Regions from separate parts of the Streptomyces sp. NPDC111802 genome, predicted to be linked through region 1. Evidence: riboswitches for the same ligand, from Rfam matches in the RefSeq annotation. Region 1 holds a riboswitch; each other region holds the start of a gene.

Evidence for each region. Region 1 has a riboswitch for cyclic di-AMP ahead of ACZ7NC_RS32160 (transglycosylase family protein). Riboswitches for the same ligand answer to the same signal wherever they lie in the genome.
Region 2: it holds a riboswitch for cyclic di-AMP, as region 1 does, so the genes downstream of both, ACZ7NC_RS24790 (transglycosylase SLT domain-containing protein) here and ACZ7NC_RS32160 (transglycosylase family protein) in region 1, are expected to answer to the same signal.
Region 3: it holds a riboswitch for cyclic di-AMP, as region 1 does, so the genes downstream of both, ACZ7NC_RS05320 (transglycosylase family protein) here and ACZ7NC_RS32160 (transglycosylase family protein) in region 1, are expected to answer to the same signal.
Region 4: it holds a riboswitch for cyclic di-AMP, as region 1 does, so the genes downstream of both, ACZ7NC_RS02640 (C40 family peptidase) here and ACZ7NC_RS32160 (transglycosylase family protein) in region 1, are expected to answer to the same signal.

The regions. Positions count from the first base shown of each region.
Region 1 covers NZ_JBVKCZ010000035.1:67,964-72,094, forward strand. The annotation lists gene ACZ7NC_RS32150 (alpha/beta hydrolase) at 1-55, opposite strand, end outside; gene ACZ7NC_RS32155 (DUF4234 domain-containing protein) at 593-991, shown strand; gene ACZ7NC_RS32160 (transglycosylase family protein) at 1,854-2,540, opposite strand; cyclic di-AMP (ydaO/yuaA leader) riboswitch at 2,544-2,713, opposite strand; gene ACZ7NC_RS32165 (hypothetical protein) at 3,086-3,238, opposite strand.
Region 2 covers NZ_JBVKCZ010000023.1:38,664-42,794, forward strand. The annotation lists partial or broken gene ACZ7NC_RS24775 (peptide MFS transporter) at 1-242, shown strand, start outside; partial or broken gene ACZ7NC_RS24780 (CocE/NonD family hydrolase) at 428-812, shown strand; partial or broken gene ACZ7NC_RS24785 (hypothetical protein) at 902-1,063, shown strand; cyclic di-AMP (ydaO/yuaA leader) riboswitch at 1,345-1,519, shown strand; gene ACZ7NC_RS24790 (transglycosylase SLT domain-containing protein) at 1,525-2,253, shown strand; gene ACZ7NC_RS24795 (HAD family hydrolase) at 2,293-3,123, opposite strand; gene fahA (fumarylacetoacetase) at 3,427-4,131, shown strand, end outside.
Region 3 covers NZ_JBVKCZ010000004.1:104,288-108,418, forward strand. The annotation lists gene eno (phosphopyruvate hydratase) at 1-633, opposite strand, end outside; gene ACZ7NC_RS05320 (transglycosylase family protein) at 998-1,684, opposite strand; cyclic di-AMP (ydaO/yuaA leader) riboswitch at 1,689-1,881, opposite strand; gene ACZ7NC_RS05325 (transglycosylase family protein) at 2,091-3,125, opposite strand; gene ACZ7NC_RS05330 (cytochrome P450 family protein) at 3,292-4,131, opposite strand, start outside.
Region 4 covers NZ_JBVKCZ010000002.1:214,284-218,414, reverse strand. The annotation lists gene ACZ7NC_RS02655 (ATP-binding protein) at 1-428, shown strand, start outside; gene ACZ7NC_RS02650 (LysR family transcriptional regulator) at 433-1,359, opposite strand; gene ACZ7NC_RS02645 (LysE family translocator) at 1,490-2,104, shown strand; gene ACZ7NC_RS02640 (C40 family peptidase) at 2,158-2,631, opposite strand; cyclic di-AMP (ydaO/yuaA leader) riboswitch at 2,635-2,767, opposite strand; gene ACZ7NC_RS02635 (hypothetical protein) at 3,187-3,495, opposite strand; gene ACZ7NC_RS02630 (ATP-dependent Clp protease proteolytic subunit) at 3,503-4,131, opposite strand, start outside.

The sequences.
Region 1 (4,131 bases):
TCTGGGCCTGTGACTCGCCGAAGACCGGCGATATTTTGCGGAACTCGGGGAGCATTGTTTCCACCTCCTGGGATGTGTACCGCTTGGAGGTGTCCGCACACGTGATCGCGGTGAACGCGTCCTGGTTGAGGCCCTGCTGGCACCAGCGTCATCTCAACACCGCCCTTGAGACCGCAACCTCGACCCGCTCCCGTCCCTCGCCACCACGTCGCCCTCGACCCGTGGCGCCTGACGGACCAACCTCCGGTATCCGTTCCGTGAGGACCCGGACGCTGCCGCCTGCCCTCCCGAAGATCGATTTGCCATTCAGCCTCACGCGAAGGCAGCCCCGCATGTTGGGGCTGCACAAGGCGCAGCGCCTGGGTCTCCGAAGTGCAGACCATCACCCGAGGGCCCAAAATCGGGGTACGTGAGCTGCACAGAGACCGGCCGACCATCTGCCTGACGCGATTCAAAGAAATCGCCGGGTTGGTGGGCGCAGACCACATACGGCCAAAGGCCCCGGCATCACCGAACGCCTGGCCCTGCGCAGCAACTCGGGCCCGGGGCAGCCACGTGCTGCTCATTCATCGCCTTGGCCTCAGGAGGCCCGATGCATGGTCGTACCGGAAAGCCCAGGAACATCTTCCTCGTGTGGCTCATCTGGCCACTGCTCACCCTGACCATCTATTACTTCGTCTGGTATTATAAGATCAATCGTGAGGCGCGCGACTTCGACGAACGCATCGAGGTAAGTCCAGCCTGGGCCATGCTGTCCCAGCTTCTCGGCTGGATCCTGATCGTGCCGCCGTTCATCTCCGTCTACCGCTGCGGCAAGCGAATCGCCCAGATGCAGCGCGCCGCAGGTATGCCCGGCTCTTGCAACCCCTGGGTCGGAGTCATCCTGTTTTTCGTCGCCGGCCTGCATGCGCTCTACTACCAACACGAGCTCAACCAGATCTGGGCCCGCTACAACCAGCCCGAAGGCACAACTGTCGCCCTGCAGGCATGACACCAGTAGCTGCGACGGGCGGCCGGGTCGCAATGCGGGCAGTTCTGGCGCCGATCAACGTTGGTCGGCACCCGGCAGCGGCTGCGGCGAATTGAACGGGGTAGCGGTCTCGTGGACCTCTCAGACTTGCAGGCACTGCGGCGCTTACAAGTACGTTGAAAGGCGCGGATCGCGAATCCCTTCGCATCCCGAGGCGTCTCAGGGCCGTCGGTGCCGCGATCTGGTGGGTTGGTGTGTGATGCGGTGAGAGCTGATGGCGGGGGCGGTTTGGCGCCGAAGCCTCCGTGGGGCTGTACGGCATGGGGGGAGTCATGGCCGACTTCTCCCCTACCTGCGCGGTGATGCCACTGCCACTGCATCCACCACGGGCAATGCCTCGGTCGTCTGCACCTGGGCACTCCACGGCGGTTCAACCCGAGCGGAAACCTCCAGTTCCAGCTCTCGGTCTTCGGGACGCGACCTTCTCGCACAGCATCCCTGTGGGTCGTCTCCACCGTGAATGGCGGCTCGCAGGTGGTGATGGCGACGCGACCGCGATGCCATCCGCCTGGGCCGTGCCGACCAGGCGCCCGGTCCGCTTGACTGTGCAACAGCTGGCAACGGCGGCCGAGTTCCACGCGTGCTGTGGGTCGCGCCCACAGCAGCGCTCGCCCCACGCAGCGGGCCGCTGCCTCCACTCAACGCGAGGTGCCCTCAACGGCACACGACCTTGCAGCGCCCACTCGGTATGGACGGCCCTGCTCTCGCCCTGGTCTATTGATCGTGATCCAATAGCGCCCGTGCAGCACTCGGGCTCGTAGCGGGAGTCGCTGAGTTCAGCGGCGCACGACTCGCTGCTCGGACGTCCCGCTCGGTCCTGCGGTCATTTCAGGCGCAGTTGCTGGCCCGGATAGATGAAGTCGGCGTCCTCGACGATGTCCCCGTTCAGCTGGAACAGCTTCTGCCAGCCACCGTTGACCTCGTGCTTCCCCGCGATCTTGCTGAGGGTGTCGCCCTTGACGACCTTGTACTCGCCGTCACCCTTGTTGACCTTACCCGTCGGGGCGGCGACGCTCTTGTTCTTGTCGATGGCCTGGCGCTCGGCGGAGCGGGACGTGTGCTGCTGCTCGGTGGAGCGAGTAGTGGCGCTCTGATCGCGCTGAGGGGAAGCGCTGTCCGAGGAGCCGCTGTATGCGGCCTTCGACAGGCCCTTGCCGCAGTTCGGCCAGGCGCCCTTTCCCTGGCTTGCGAGGACCTTCTCGGCTGTCTCGATCTGCTGGGCCTTGCTGGCCTGGTCGGCGGTGGAGGCGTACGCCGTGCCGCCGTACGCGGCCCAGGTGGAGGCGGAGAACTGCAGACCGCCGTAGTAGCCGTTGCCGGTGTTGATCGACCAGTTGCCGCCGGACTCGCACTGGGCCACGGTGTCCCACTCGGAGGCGGTGGCGGCCGAGGCGCTGCCGGCCGCCATCAGCGGGGCGGCGACGGCGGCGGCACCGGTGACGCCGACGACGGCGACGATGCGAGCGGTCATGGATGGACGAATGCGCTTGCGCGTACCAGATAACTGCATGGATGAATTCCTCACCGACGCCTACGAGGTGAGCTGTCGGGTTCGGACCGGTTGAGTGCCCTGCCATGACTCGCTTCGAGCGAGGCACGGATTCACCCCAAGCCGCGTCGGTCAACTGCCCGGTGCGGCACTTACCTTGGGTCCCCCGCTCCTGCCTACGGCGCTTGACGCGTCGACTGTTCCCGCACCACCGCCGACAGGATTCGGCGTTGCGGCAGGCGGGGCCCGCGGTGGCGAGCGGTCCTGACCGTAGACATGTGATCCGGGGAATTCCAAAAACGATCAAGGCCTCTGAGAGCTATCTCTCACAGCTGAACATATGGACATTCGACGCGAAGTGGTGCGTGAACTCGCGCTGATTCTCGACATTCCGACGTTCAGAGCGGTGGCCTGACCAGGGGAGACGCGAAACGTTTCGTGTCGGCGCTGCTTTTCAGCTGCTGAATGGGCTGAACGGGCTGCTGCAAGGGGTCAGGGTCGTGAGCGAGTGGCGTCCACGCAGTCACCCACTCACTCACGACCTCGCCCCTAGATCCCGGCCGTGATCAGACGTACTGAATTTGCCAGTTCACCCAGTTGGCGTACGGGTCGGCCGATTTGAGGTTGAACTGCTTGCGGGAGTCGCCGTCACAGACGGGGGGTGTGAGCTTGGAGTCGACGTAGTATCCGTTGCGGTACCAGTCGAAGCGCATGACCACGCAATGGTGATCCTTCCAACGGTCCTCAACCCAACCCTTGACGTGAGAGGGGGTCCAGCAGGGCTGGCCGGCTGAGGCTCCCCATTGCATGGAGAACGCCCACCCTGAACCGCACCAGGTACCCGGCGTGCTGTTCTGATCCGCCATTGCGGTTCCCGACGCCATACCTGTTGCCATGAGCGCGGCCGCGACTGTCGCTACGACAGTGGATCTGCGTCGCATGAACTGACCTCCGTTGTTTGACAGTTGGACAGGTATTCGACTCGTGCGCGGCACATCACAGCACGAGAGATTCGGTCCGACCCAGACCTCAAACTGGTCATCTCTCACGTCTTGTCCGGGACGGCGGAAAAATGCCGTCGCAGAGCGTTATTGGCGCATTCAACAAAACGTGTCGGCTTGATACGTCGTCCGCTGGCTCTTCGAAGGATGCTGCGACCGATTTATGCCCGTGACTGGGATGAGCGGTCGACGGCTTAAGCATCGTTCGAAGCGATACGGGAGTGACCCGTGTCACATGAAGAATTTCGCATTTGTGCGTGCGGACTCGGCTGTTCGCGGGTCCTAAGGGTATCCCCGGAAGTTCTCCGTCCGAGGTAGAAACGGAGCCCCCATGGACCGCCCCACTGAGCCAGAGGCCTGCGCACGGCTGATCACCGTGCAGAACAACCTGGTCTTGGTTTCCGCCGCCATTCGACGTGCCGCGACGGATCCATCAGCCCTCTCCATCGCCGTTCCCCGCTCATCCCCCGAGGCATTCTCACGAGCGGTTGCTTCCACGGCCGACAAAATCTGGTCTCGCTGACTGCGCTCTCCTTACGTCTGTCCATTGATCGGCCGGGCCCCGCGACGTTCCCCGCGCGGGGCCCGGTTTATGCCGTCTTTCCAGCCTG
Region 2 (4,131 bases), on a different contig from region 1:
TGGGCATGTCGGCCGGAACCACCGCCTCCGTCTCCGCCGCCTACGGCACCGTCGCCCATCTGCACCACGCGGCCCGAACCGAGGACGCGGTCGGCGAGCCGGCCGTCGGCGAGGGAGACCGATGGGGCGGCATCATGATCATCTACGGCCACTACGCCATGGCGGTACCGACCTGGGTGGGCCTCGGCCTGATCAGCACGCGCACGGGGCTGCTGAAGCCCAGCGTCGCCACCATGGCCGGCCACCGTCACCTGGCCGGACGGAAGCACGCCGCCGATTTCGCGCCGGTCGCCTACTCCTCCGACGACCACCCCATGTCCGTGGAGACCCCCGGCATGCCGGCCACGACCAAGCTTCGCCCCGCTCGCCGCGCGCCGGCTGCGCCGCACGATGCACCCGGTCCACCGACCAGACGGGGATCCCGCTCATGCACATCCGTACGTCCTTCCCCTACCAGACGACTCATCACGACCTGCGCATCCCGCTCCCGGACGGAACACAGCCCTACGCGCGCGTGGCGCCCGGTGACGGACGAGCCCGTACCGGCACTCCTCGCACGGACGAGTACCCGGCGACGGAACTGGCCAACGGGGCCGAGGTCGTCAACTGGCCGGTGACCCAACCCTGATGCGACGGCAAGGCCGGGATGTTCGGCATCTCCCGGGGCTTCAACTCCCTCCAGATCGCGGCCCTCGCGCCCGAACCGCTCAAGGCGATCGTCACGGTCTGCTCCACGGACGACCGCTATGACAACGACGTGCACTACATGGGGGGTTCCATTCCTGGCGGTCGACATGCACGCGCGGTCGGCGTACCCCGAGCTCGAAGTGGGCGACGAGTCCTGGGCGTTGGGGCAGCCGAAGGTGCGGCTGCGGCTGACGTCGGAGGTGACGTGACCTTCGAGCTGAACGGCATCGGATACGCCTTCCCACCCGGCCACCGCATCCGCCTCACGGTCTCCTCCCCGTACTTCGTGCCCCCCAACGAGATCATCTGCACGAAGGGCGAAGAGGTGCTTTTCCATCAGACACGGGAAAAACGGACTCCACGAACAGCCGATTAAAGGCGAGTTGGAGCCATTGCCCGATTTGCCGCTCTTGCGCTGCCAGTGAATTGGGTCACGCGGACCCACCCGGAGACCCGAGCGCACCCACCCCCTTCCCTCCTTGCACCGAAGGTAAGTTGAGGCTTGGCAACCGCAAAGGATCAAGCGCCCCATTCACCCCAGACCATGGTCAACCGGCACGTCAGGTGACCACGGCACTTGTTCCGGGCATGTGCTCTCGCATACGTTCCCGCTCGTCGGGCGGACGCCGAATCCTGCCGCCGCCCGAGTCATCCCCGACGTAACTCACACACACGCGCGGCAGGAGCGGGGGACCCAGGTAAGTCGCCGGACCGGACGCCTCGATGGCGCGTCGGAACGGCTAGGGGTGAAGTCGCACCGCCACCCGGCGGCGCGGCCGGGCATCTCCCGCCCGAACCCGACAGCTCACCTCGCAGGCGCCGGAGAGGAACAGCGCCATGCCCCGAGGCAAGCACCGCCGCCCCCGCACCAACCCGCTCACCCGCCGTGTCGTCGTCGCCGGAACCGGCACCGCGGCCCTCGCCCTTCCCCTCCTGAGCGCGACCACCGCGAGCGCCGCGGAGCCCGCAGCGGCGAAGGTCGGGTCCCTCACCTACACCACGAAGAAGGGCGACTCGCTCTACGGCATCGCGGACCGCTACGACGCCCAGGGCGGCTGGAAGCAGCTCTACAAGGACAACCGCGAGGCCATCGGCGACAACCCCCGCCTGATCCACCCGGGCCTCGACCTGAAGGTCCGGGCGACGAAGAAGGCTGCCGCGCCGAGCACGACGGCCGACAAGGCGTCCGCGCCCGCCAAGAAGTCCTCCGTCGCCCAGGCCACGCAGTCCTCGGTGAAGACGTACCCGAACAACCTCGACGGCTGGATCCGCAACGCGCTGGACATCATGTCCCAAAACGGAATTCCGGGTTCTTACGAGGGCATTCACCGCAACATCCTGCGCGAGTCGTCCGGCAACCCGCTGGCCATGAACAACTGGGACTCCAACGCCGCCGCCGGCACCCCGTCCAAGGGCCTTCTCCAAGTCATCGACCCCACCTTCGCGAGCTACCACGTCCCGGGGACGGTGTACGACCCCTTCGACCCGGTCGCGAACATCGTGGCCGCGTGCAACTACGCGGCCGCGCGCTACGGCTCGATCGACAACGTGAACGGGCCCTACTAGGAGAAGTAACCGGGCCAGGCCGCTGGCGCATATCCTCCCTTATTGAGCGATATGCGCCAGACTCCCCGCGAACAGCCTCTCAAGGACGACGGCGATGCCGTCGTCCTCGTTCGAGAGGGTGATCTCGTCGGCGACGGCCTTGAGTTCGGGATGCGCGTTGGCCATCGCGACGCCCCGGGCGGCCCAGTCGAACATGGGGATGTCGTTGGGCATGTCCCCGAAGGCGATGGTCTCGCGCGGACCGAGCCCGAGATGCTCGGCGGCCAGCGCGAGACCCGTCGCCTTGGTGATGCCGCATGGCTGGAGTTCGACGGTGCCGGGCCCCGACATGGTGACCGTCGCGAGGGAGCCGACCACCGAACGCGCCGTCGTCGCCAACTCGTCGTCCGACAGGCTGGGATGGCGCAACAGCACCTTGCTGATCGGCTCGCACCACAGGTCGTCACGGCGGCGGACGCGTACGGCGGGCAGGGTGGGGTGCGGCATCAGATACCCGGGCTCGATGAGCGTGAGCCCGTCCACGCCGTCCTGGTCGACGGCCGCGTACACCTGCCCCGCCTCGGCCTCGATCTTGCCGAGCGCGGTCTCCGCCAGCTCCCGGTCCAACGTGACGGACCACAGCAGACGATCCGCGCCGGCGTCGTACAACTGCGCGCCCTGTCCGCACACCGCGAGCCCCCTGCTGCCCAGGTCGTCGAGCAGCGGCCGCACTCTGGGCGCCGGCCGTCCCGTCACGACGAGGTGCTGGGCACCGGCCGCCGCCACCCGCGCGAGCGCTGCGAGGGTCCGATCGGAGAGCGTGTCGTCACCTCGGAGCAGCGTCCCGTCCAGGTCAGTGGCGATGAGTGAATATGCGATGGGTGCGGCCATGATCAGAGAATACGGACAGGAAGCCCCATCGACTCGACCTGAACCGGACGGCTGCCGCGTTCACATGTGTTGACACCTGTTCCGGTTCCGCTTCTGCCTCCTCGCCCACAACTGCCCTCCACCCCTGGTGATTTCACTCCCACGTGGTGCCGGAGTGCGCCGGAGCGTCAGCCCGGCGGGGCGACCAGCTGTTTCGCCGGCGCCGACGACGCGACTTTCGCACTGCCCAAGACCGGCGGCTCACCCGTAACGTGTGGCCCGACCACATGGCATACGGAGCGTATGAGAGTGAGGCAGCACCCCATGCCCCCCTTCGATCTCCCCGAGGGCGACCCCTTCGGCACGCACAACCTTCCGTACGGCGTCTTCTCCCTTCCCGGCTCGGACTCCGCGCGACGGGTCGGCGTCCGGCTCGGCGACCACGTCCTCGACGCGGGCAGGGCGGCCTACGCACTCGGCTCGCCGTACGCCCCGCTGCTCGCGCAGGACTCCCTGAACCCCCTGCTCGCCGCGGGCCGCACCACCTGGTCCGACGTCCGGCGCGCACTGACGGCCTGGGTGACGGTGCCCGCACACCAGGAGGCCATCCGAGACCTCCTGCACCCCCTGTCCTCGGTGACCCTGCACCTCCCCTTCGAGGTCGCGGACTACGTCGACTTCTACGCCTCCGAGAACCACGCCCGGAACGTCGGCCAGATCTTCCGCCCCGACGCCGCGGACTCCCTGACCCCCAACTGGAAGCACCTGCCCATCGGTTACCACGGCCGCTCCGGCACGGTGGTCGTGTCCGGCACGGATGTCGTACGGCCGTCGGGCCAGCGCAAGGCCCCCACCGACCCCGCGCCCGTCTTCGGTCCGTCGGTCCGCCTCGACATCGAGGCCGAGGTCGGCTTCGTGGTCGGGACGCCGTCGCGGATGGGCGAGCCGGTGGCGCTCGGCGACTTCCGGGAGCACGTCTTCGGCCTGTGCCTGCTCAACGACTGGTCGGCACGTGACATCCAGGCCTGG
Region 3 (4,131 bases), on a different contig from region 1:
GGCGAAGCCGCCCTCGTCGCCGAGGCCGGTGGACAGGCCGCGGCCCTTCAGGACCTTCTTGAGGGTGTGGTAGACCTCGGTGCCCCAGCGCAGGGCCTCGGAGAAGGACTCCGCGCCGATCGGGGCGATCATGAACTCCTGGATGTCCACGTTGGAGTCGGCGTGCGAGCCGCCGTTCAGGATGTTCATCATCGGCACCGGCAGCAGGTGCGCGTTCGGGCCGCCCAGGTAGCGGAAGAGCGGGAGGTCGGACGCCTCGGAGGCGGCGTGCGCGACGGCGAGCGAGACGCCGAGGATGGCGTTGGCGCCGAGCGAGCCCTTGTTGTCGGTGGCGTCCAGGTCGAACATCGCCTGGTCGATCAGGCGCTGCTCGGTGGCGTCGTAGCCGACGAGCTCCGGGCCGATCTGCTCGATGACGGCGAGGACGGCCTTCTCGACACCCTTGCCCTGGTAGCGGTTGGGGTCACCGTCACGGAGCTCGATGGCCTCGAAGGCACCGGTCGAGGCGCCGGACGGGACGGCGGCACGACCCGTGCTGCCGTCGTCGAGGCCGACCTCGACCTCGACCGTGGGGTTGCCTCGGGAGTCCAGGATTTCCCGGGCTACGACGACGTCGATGGACGGCACGAGCATCTCCTTCTTCGGATGTGACGCGGGTACGCAGACCGCGGTGGGTACTGCGAGACGAGCCTAACCGGCTCCGGGCGTTCGGCCAGCGGTCGACCGCCCCGTGGACAGAACCGAGAGTAAATTGTTTCCGAACGGAACAAAAATGGTCCGCGTGCGGGCCCGCAGAAGAACCCGCGTGCAAGCCCGCACAAGAAAGAGCCCCGCCCCGGTGCGTACGGGGGAAAACGCACCGAGGCGGGGAGTTCGTGGGGACGGGGGTGGCCCTCACGACGCCTTCACTATGAGGTCCACGGATGTGAAGGCGCTGTGGTTCAACTGTCGGCCGCGTGATGCCGCGGGCCGCCGGTTCGCGGCCCGCCGCGCCGGCTTACTTCAGGTGCAGCTGCTGACCCGGGTAGATCAGGTTCGCGTCCTCGACGATGCCCTTGTTCAGCTGGAAGAGCTTCTCCCAGCCGCCCTTGACGTCGTGGTCCGCGGCGATCGAGCTGAGGGTGTCACCCTTGACGACCTTGTACTCGCCGTCGCCCTTCTTGACCTTCTTGCCGGTCGGGGTGGTGACGGTCTTGGTGCTCTTCTTGGCGGCCGGGCGGTCGGTGGAGCGGGAGGCCGACTGCTGCTCGCTGGAGCGAGTGGTGGTCTCGCCGCTCTGCGAGGAGCCGGCGGAGGAGCCGTTGTAGGCGGCGCTCGACAGGCCGGTGCCGCAGTTCGGCCAGGCGCCCTTGCCCTGGGCCGCGAGGACCTTCTCGGCTATCTCGATCTGCTGGGCCTTGCTGGCCTGGTCGGCGGTGGAGGCGTACGCCGTGCCGCCGTACGCGGCCCAGGTGGAGGCGGAGAACTGCAGACCGCCGTAGTAGCCGTTGCCGGTGTTGATCGACCAGTTGCCGCCGGACTCGCACTGGGCGACGGTGTCCCACTCGGAGGCGGTGGCGGCCGAGGCACTGCCGGCCGCCATCAGCGGGGCGGCGACGGCGGCGGCGCCGGTGACGCCGACGACGGCGATGGCGCGAGCGGCCTTGGACGGACGGCGGTGCTTGCCCTTGCTGGAAAACAGCATGGAAGGATCCCCTCACCGACGCCTACGAGGTGAGCTGTCGGGTTCGGGCCGGTTGAGTTGCCCGGCCGCGCACCGCTGACGCTGGTGCGCGACTTAACCCCAAGCCGAACTCCGGCCGTGCGGCCCCGAAGGGCCTCAACTGCCGGACCCGGCGCTTACCTTGGGTCCCCCGCTCCTGCCTACGGCGCTTGACGCGACGACTGTTCCCGTACGGCCGCCGGCAGGATTCGGCGTGACGGCTGTCGGGGCTCGCTCTGGTGGCGAGCGGTCATGACCGTAGACACGCGATTCGCGGAATTACAAAGACGATCAGGGCATCTGAGATCTATCTCTCACTACCTTTAAAGCGGACATTCCAGGGCGAAACATGACGCGAACTCCCGCTGTTTTTCGCCCTGTTCGACCGTTATTCGACAGGGACGTCCAGGGTCTGACCGGCGAAGATGTGGTTCGCGTCGGCGCCGATGGCCTTCTTGTTCGCGTTGTACAGCGCGCGCCACCCGCCCTGAAGCTCAAGGGAGTCGGCGATGGAGGCGAGAGTGTCGCCGGGGCGGACGCTGTACGAGGCGTGGCGACCGGAGGACTTGACGGCACTGTCGACGGCATCGTCCTCGTCGGCACTGGGACCGCGATGACGCCCGGAGCCGGCCGTCGCGTCGTCGATCGACCCGGTGTCGACGAGACTCCAGGAGCCCGCATCCTGCTCCGAGTTGTCCTGATTGTCACCCTTGGGGGTCTCTATGGGAGAGCTGTCCGGCGACTGTGGAGTCCTTGAGTCGGGTGACGTATCGGACTTCGCGGACTTGTCGACTGAAGAGGACGACGAGGGCGAGGATGATGAATTATCGGGTGATTCGGACGAAGCGCCGGAGGAGCCGCTCAGCAGGTTCGAGGCATCGTCGGACGGGGTCGACGCACCGGAGGAGTCGGATTCGCTCGATGAGTCAGACGAACTCGATGAGCCGGACGAGCCGGACGACTTGGGTGAATCGAGCAAACCGGAGGATCCGGACACCTCGGAGGGTGAGTCCTCCTCCACCCCGGTGTCGAGGTCGACCGAGCCGGACGCCTTGGTGAGTCCGTTGAGCACCGCGCAGGTGCCCCAGGGACTGGTTCCCCGGGCCGCCAGGACGTCCTGCGCCACGGCGATCTGCTGGGAGCGGCTGGCCAGATCGGGAGTGGAGGCGTAGTCGAGACCGCCGTACTTCTCCCAGTCGGCCTGGGTCAACTGGAGTCCGCCATAACGCCCGTTGCCGGTGTCGGCGCTCCAGGAGCCGCCACTCTCACAGTCGGCCACCTTGTCCCACACATTGCCGTCGGCCGCGCTCGCGCCGGTGGCGCCGAGGAGCGGGATGGCGATGGCGGAGCCGGTCACCCCGGCCGCGACAAGGAGAGCCGGAGCCTGACGGGGGCGACGGTGACGACCGTTCCCGGAGAGCATGCGGGTGCCTTTCACGAGACAGCAGTGACTGTGGCGCGTGAAACCTGGGCGCCTCGTTGATCCGTGAACGTATAGGCAGACGATCACTTGTCACAAGTTAATGCCGCGTAGATCACGTGAAGATCACAGACTTGAGCGCGTATCACGTTTGCCGGGGCGGACAGAATCACCCAACTGGGCTGAACTCCACCGGAAGGGTGCGCAGTCCGCGCATGATCAGTCCACCGCGCCATCTCAACTCCCCCGGATCCACCGCGAGTCGGAGGTCCGGGAGTCGGGTGAGGAGCGTGGCCAGGGCGGTCTGGCCCTCCAGGCGGGCGAGCGGGGCGCCGAGGCAGTAGTGGATGCCGTGGCCGTAACCGAGGTGCTGGTTGTCACGGCGGCCGAGGTCCAGGACGTCCGGGTCGCCGAACCGCTCCGGGTCGCGGTCGGCGGCGGCCAGGACGACGAGGACGGGGTCGCCGGGGGCGATGTGCTGTCCGCCGATGGTGAGCGGCTCGGTGGCGAAGCGCCAGGTGGCGAGCTCGACGGGGCCGTCGTAGCGCAGGAGTTCCTCGACGCCGGTTTCGAGCAGGGCGGTGTCGCGGTCGGCCAGGGAGGACTGGAGGCGGGCGCGCTGCTCGGGGTGGGTGAGCAGGGCGTAGGTGCCGTTGCCGATGAGGTTGACGGTTGTCTCGAAACCGGCGAACAGCAGGATGAAGGCCATGGCCGCGGCCTCGTTCTCGGTGAGGTGCTCACCGTGGTCGGAGGCGCGGATGAGGCCCGAGATGAGGTCCTCGCCGGGGTCGGGGGTGGCGGGAAGCGCCTCGCGCTTGCGGTGGATGAGGTCGGCGAGATAGCCGCGCATCTTCTTCACCGACCGCGCGACCCCGCCCCTCGGGCCGCCCTGGTGCCGGATCATCATGCCCGCCCAGTCCCGGAAGTCGTCCTGGTCCTCGCGGGGGACGCCCAGCAGATCGCAGATGGCGTAGATGGGGAGCGGGAAGGCGAACTCGTGGATCAGGTC
Region 4 (4,131 bases), on a different contig from region 1:
TGCCGAGCGATCCCGCCTCGGTCTCCGCGGCCCGGGGCTATGTGCTCACCACCCTCGCGGAATGGGGTCTGCCACCGGATACGGAAGTGGCCGACACCATCCGCCTGATCGTCTCCGAACTCACCACCAACGCCGTACAGCACACCCTCGGACAGTCACCCACCTTCACGGTGGACCTCGTGCTCGACCGTGACGAACACCTGCGCATCGGCGTCACCGACAGCCATCCGCGCTTCCCCAAGCGGCTACCGGCCGCCGTGCAGCAGGACAACGGACGGGGCATGGTGATCATCCGCTGGCTGACCGCGGAGTGCGGCGGCAAGATGAGAGTGCGCCCGACCCGCGAGGGCGGCAAGACCGTCTCCATCGAACTTCCCTGGACGGTGCCCGCCGCACCGGTCGGCGCCGCGGGACCGCAGGAGCCGTAACCCCTCAGGCCTGCTGCGGCTGCCCGGAGGACCGGCCGAACGTGCCGCGCAGCAGGGCCCGGAAGGCGTCCACGGCGGGTGCCGCCTCCCCGCTACGGAAGGCGACCGAGACCGTACGGCGCAACCGCCCGCCTTCCAGCGCGCGCACCCCGACCGGAGTGACCGACGTGCGCGCCACCATCTCCGGCACCACCGCGACCCCGAGTCCCGCACTCGCCAGCGCGCAGACCAGCAGATACCCCGGCGTCGGGACCAGCACCGACGCGGTCGCCCCGGCACGGGTCAGCGCCGCCTCCACGCCCCGCCGGGCAGGAGCGTCCGGTGCCATGCTGATCAGGGGCTGCCCGGCGAGCTCGCCCAGCGGAAGCCGTGCGGCGCCACTGGTGAGGACATGACCCGGAGCGGACACCAGGACCAGTTCCTCGACCAGGATCGGCTCGATGCCGACGGACGCGGGCAGCGGCATCGGTTCCCCCGGCTCATAGGCGTGTGTCAGCGCCAGGTCGACCTCGCCCGCCGCCACCGCGGCGACACCGGCCGAGGGCTCGTAGTCGGCGACCGTCAGCTCCACGTCCGGATGGGCCCGGCGAAAGGCGCTGAGCGCCGGCGGCAGCAGATGGATGCCCGCGGTCTGGAAGGTGCCGAGCCGCAGCGTGCCGCCCGTCAGCCCGGTCAGCCGGGCCAGTTCGTGCCGGGCCCGGTCGAGCTCGTCCAGCACCCGCCGCGCCCGCGCCACCAGCAGTTCGCCCGCACCCGTCAGTCGCGCCCCGCGGTGGTGCCGTACCAGCAGGGCGGTGCCCGCCTCGCGCTCCAGCTTGGCCAGCTGCTGGGAGAGCGCCGGCGTGGTGTAGCCGATCCGCTCCGCCGCCCGGGTGATGGAACCCGCCTCCGCGACCGCCACCAGTGCGGCGAGCCGGGTCGGGTCGTACATGCGGTCCCCGATCTGCCTGAATCATCCGCCTGAAGCATCCGCCTGAACCATGTGCCTTAAGCGATGCTTTAGGGCTTCCCAGGATATTCGAAATACCTGCTGAAGGCATCCGCGCGGCAGTCTGGACCCCATGGACGCTCAGCTCATCGCCTTCACCGGGGTCTCCGCCGGCCTGGTCGCCATGCCCGGGGCCGATTTCACCGTCGTCGTACGCAACGCCCTGGTCTCCCGTCGGGCCGGCATCGCCTGCGCGCTCGGGATCGGGGCCGGGCTGCTGGTCCATGTGACGCTGGCCGTGGTGGGAGTGGCCGCGGTGCTGGCCGCCGTACCGGCGCTGTTCCGGGCCCTCCAAGTGGTCGGCGGCGGCTATGTGCTGTACCTGGGCGTCCAGACGCTGCGCCACCGTCACACCGAAGTGGCGGACGAGCGCGAGGACTTCACCGCGCGGCCCCTGCGGCAGGGCTTCGTCACCAACGCCCTCAACCCGAAGGCGTCCCTGACCTTCCTCAGCGTGCTGCCGCAGTTCGTGCCCGCGGGCTCTCCGGCACTGCCCAGGACGCTGCTGCTCGCCCTGATCGTGCTCGCCATCGCGCTGGTGTGGTTCCAGGTCGTCGCCCTGCTGGTGGACCGGCTCGGCAGATGGCTGCGCCGGCCGCGCGCCGCCCGGGCGGTCACGCTCGTCACCGGCGCCGCACTGACCGCCTTCGGCGTGGCGCTCCTCGCCACGCCGCTGTCGGCCCTCTGAGACCCCGGGGCCGGTGACGGCGCATCAGATCGCCGCCACCGCCCCCGGGAAGGTCACTTGACCCGGCCGTACCAGACGCTTCTGGTCCAGATCTTCTGCAGCTTCACGACGTCCCCGGTCTTCGGGGAGTGCCAGATCTTTCCCTTCCCGGCGTAGATGCCGACGTGGTAGACGTTCGACCCCGAGTGGAAGAACACCAGGTCCCCGGCCTTGCGGCTCCTGGCGGAGATGTGGCGCGTCTTGTTGTACTGCTGGGCTGCCGTACGGGGCAGCTTCTTGCCCGCCTTCTTGTACGAGAACAGCGTGAGCCCGGAGCAGTCGAACCGGTGCGGCCCGGTGGCGCCCCACCTGTACGGGGAGCCCTTCTTGGAGGCCGCGACCTGAAGTGCCTTCGACGCCGGCGTGGCAGCCTCCGCCTCCGAGGTGAAGCCGGGTGCCACTATCGAGCCGCCCACTGCGGCGATGGTGAGGGCCGAGGCCGTACCGGCGCGGACCATGAGCGACGGGACACGATTGAGCGCAGTCATGCGCAACCCTTCGTCAGCCGCCTGTGAAGGATGACCTGTCGGATTCGGGCTGGCGAAGTTGCCCGGCCGCGTTGCCGCGGCTTCACCCCAAGGGTTGCTCGGTTCGAACGAACGTCCGCTCCGGCGACCCGTCTTGCTCGGGTCCTCCACTCCTGCCGATCCACTCCTGTCGACCGGTCATCCGGGCGGCGGCAGGACTCGGCGTCCGCCCGGACCGCCCCGCCGCTGTGGCGGGGGCTTGTCGTCAGTCAGGGATCTTGACGCACGGATGAGCGAAATACCCAACGGAATCGGGGATTTGTGGGGTTACTCACCACTCACCCGTTCGGGTGGGTACTCCTGTGTTCGAGTGAGTGTCCAGGCGCCCGAGGAGTCCCGGACCAGGGATGGAACGCCTAATTCCGTCTTGGCGTCATGCCCGTTGCGCAACCCTGACGGCCGCGCAAAAGGAGAGCCCGCTACGCCGAAAGGGGGTACGCCATTTGGTCCGTTTCGGCTCGGCTCCGGACGCCTCGTCGGGGGGGCGGGGAGTCCGGAATCCGGCGGTACTCGTCGTCAACTGTCGGAGCACGGCGGAACCGTGACGCGAGCCGTGCGGCGCTCTCCGTCCAGCACGCGCAACGCACGCGCCAGCGTGGGCGCGTGCAGCTCCGTCTCACCGCGCTGATGCATCAGCGCCAGCGCGTCCCGCAGCTCGGCCGCCCTGCTCACGAGCGCCTGGGCGGCACGCAGTCCGCGGTAGGTGTCGCCGTGCTGCGCCGGGTTGATCCGGCCGAGCAGGTCCACCACATCGAGGTAACGGTCGATCAACTCACCCTCCGCGCGGGTCAGCGCGGGCAGCGGCGGCAGCTCAGGTGGCAGCACCGGCCGGTCACCGCCCCGTGGGCGGCGCGAGCGTGGCCCTGCGGCTGGGGATGATGCGGTCCACCAGCCCGTACCCCAGCGCCTCTTCGGCGGTCAGGACCTTGTCCCGCTCGATGTCCTCGGCCACCTGCGCGCGGCTGCGCCCGGTGTGCTCGGCGAGCGTCTCCTCCAGGCGGGCCCGAACGCGCGTCAGTTCCTCGGCCTGGATGGCCAGATCGCTCGCCTGACCCTCGATCGGCTCGGGCAGCGCCGGCTGATGGATCACCACTCGGGCCCCCGGCAGCGCGAACCGCTTGCCCGGCGTGCCCGCGGCCAGCAGCACGGCGGCGGCCGAGCCGGCCTGGCCCAGGCAGATCGTCTCCATGTCACAGGCGACGTACCGCATCGTGTCGTAGATCGCCGACATCGCGCTGAACGAGCCGCCCGGCGAATTGATGTACAGCGAGATGTCCTGGTCGGGGCCCTTGTGCTCCAGGTACATGAGCTGCGCCATCACATCGTTCGCCGAGGTGTCGTCGACCGGTGTGCCGAGAAAGACGATCCGCTCCTCCAGCAGCTTCGAGTACGGATCCTGCGTCCTGATGCCTGAACTCGTGCGCTCGGTGAACTCGGGCAGTACATAGCGGGCGGACGGTC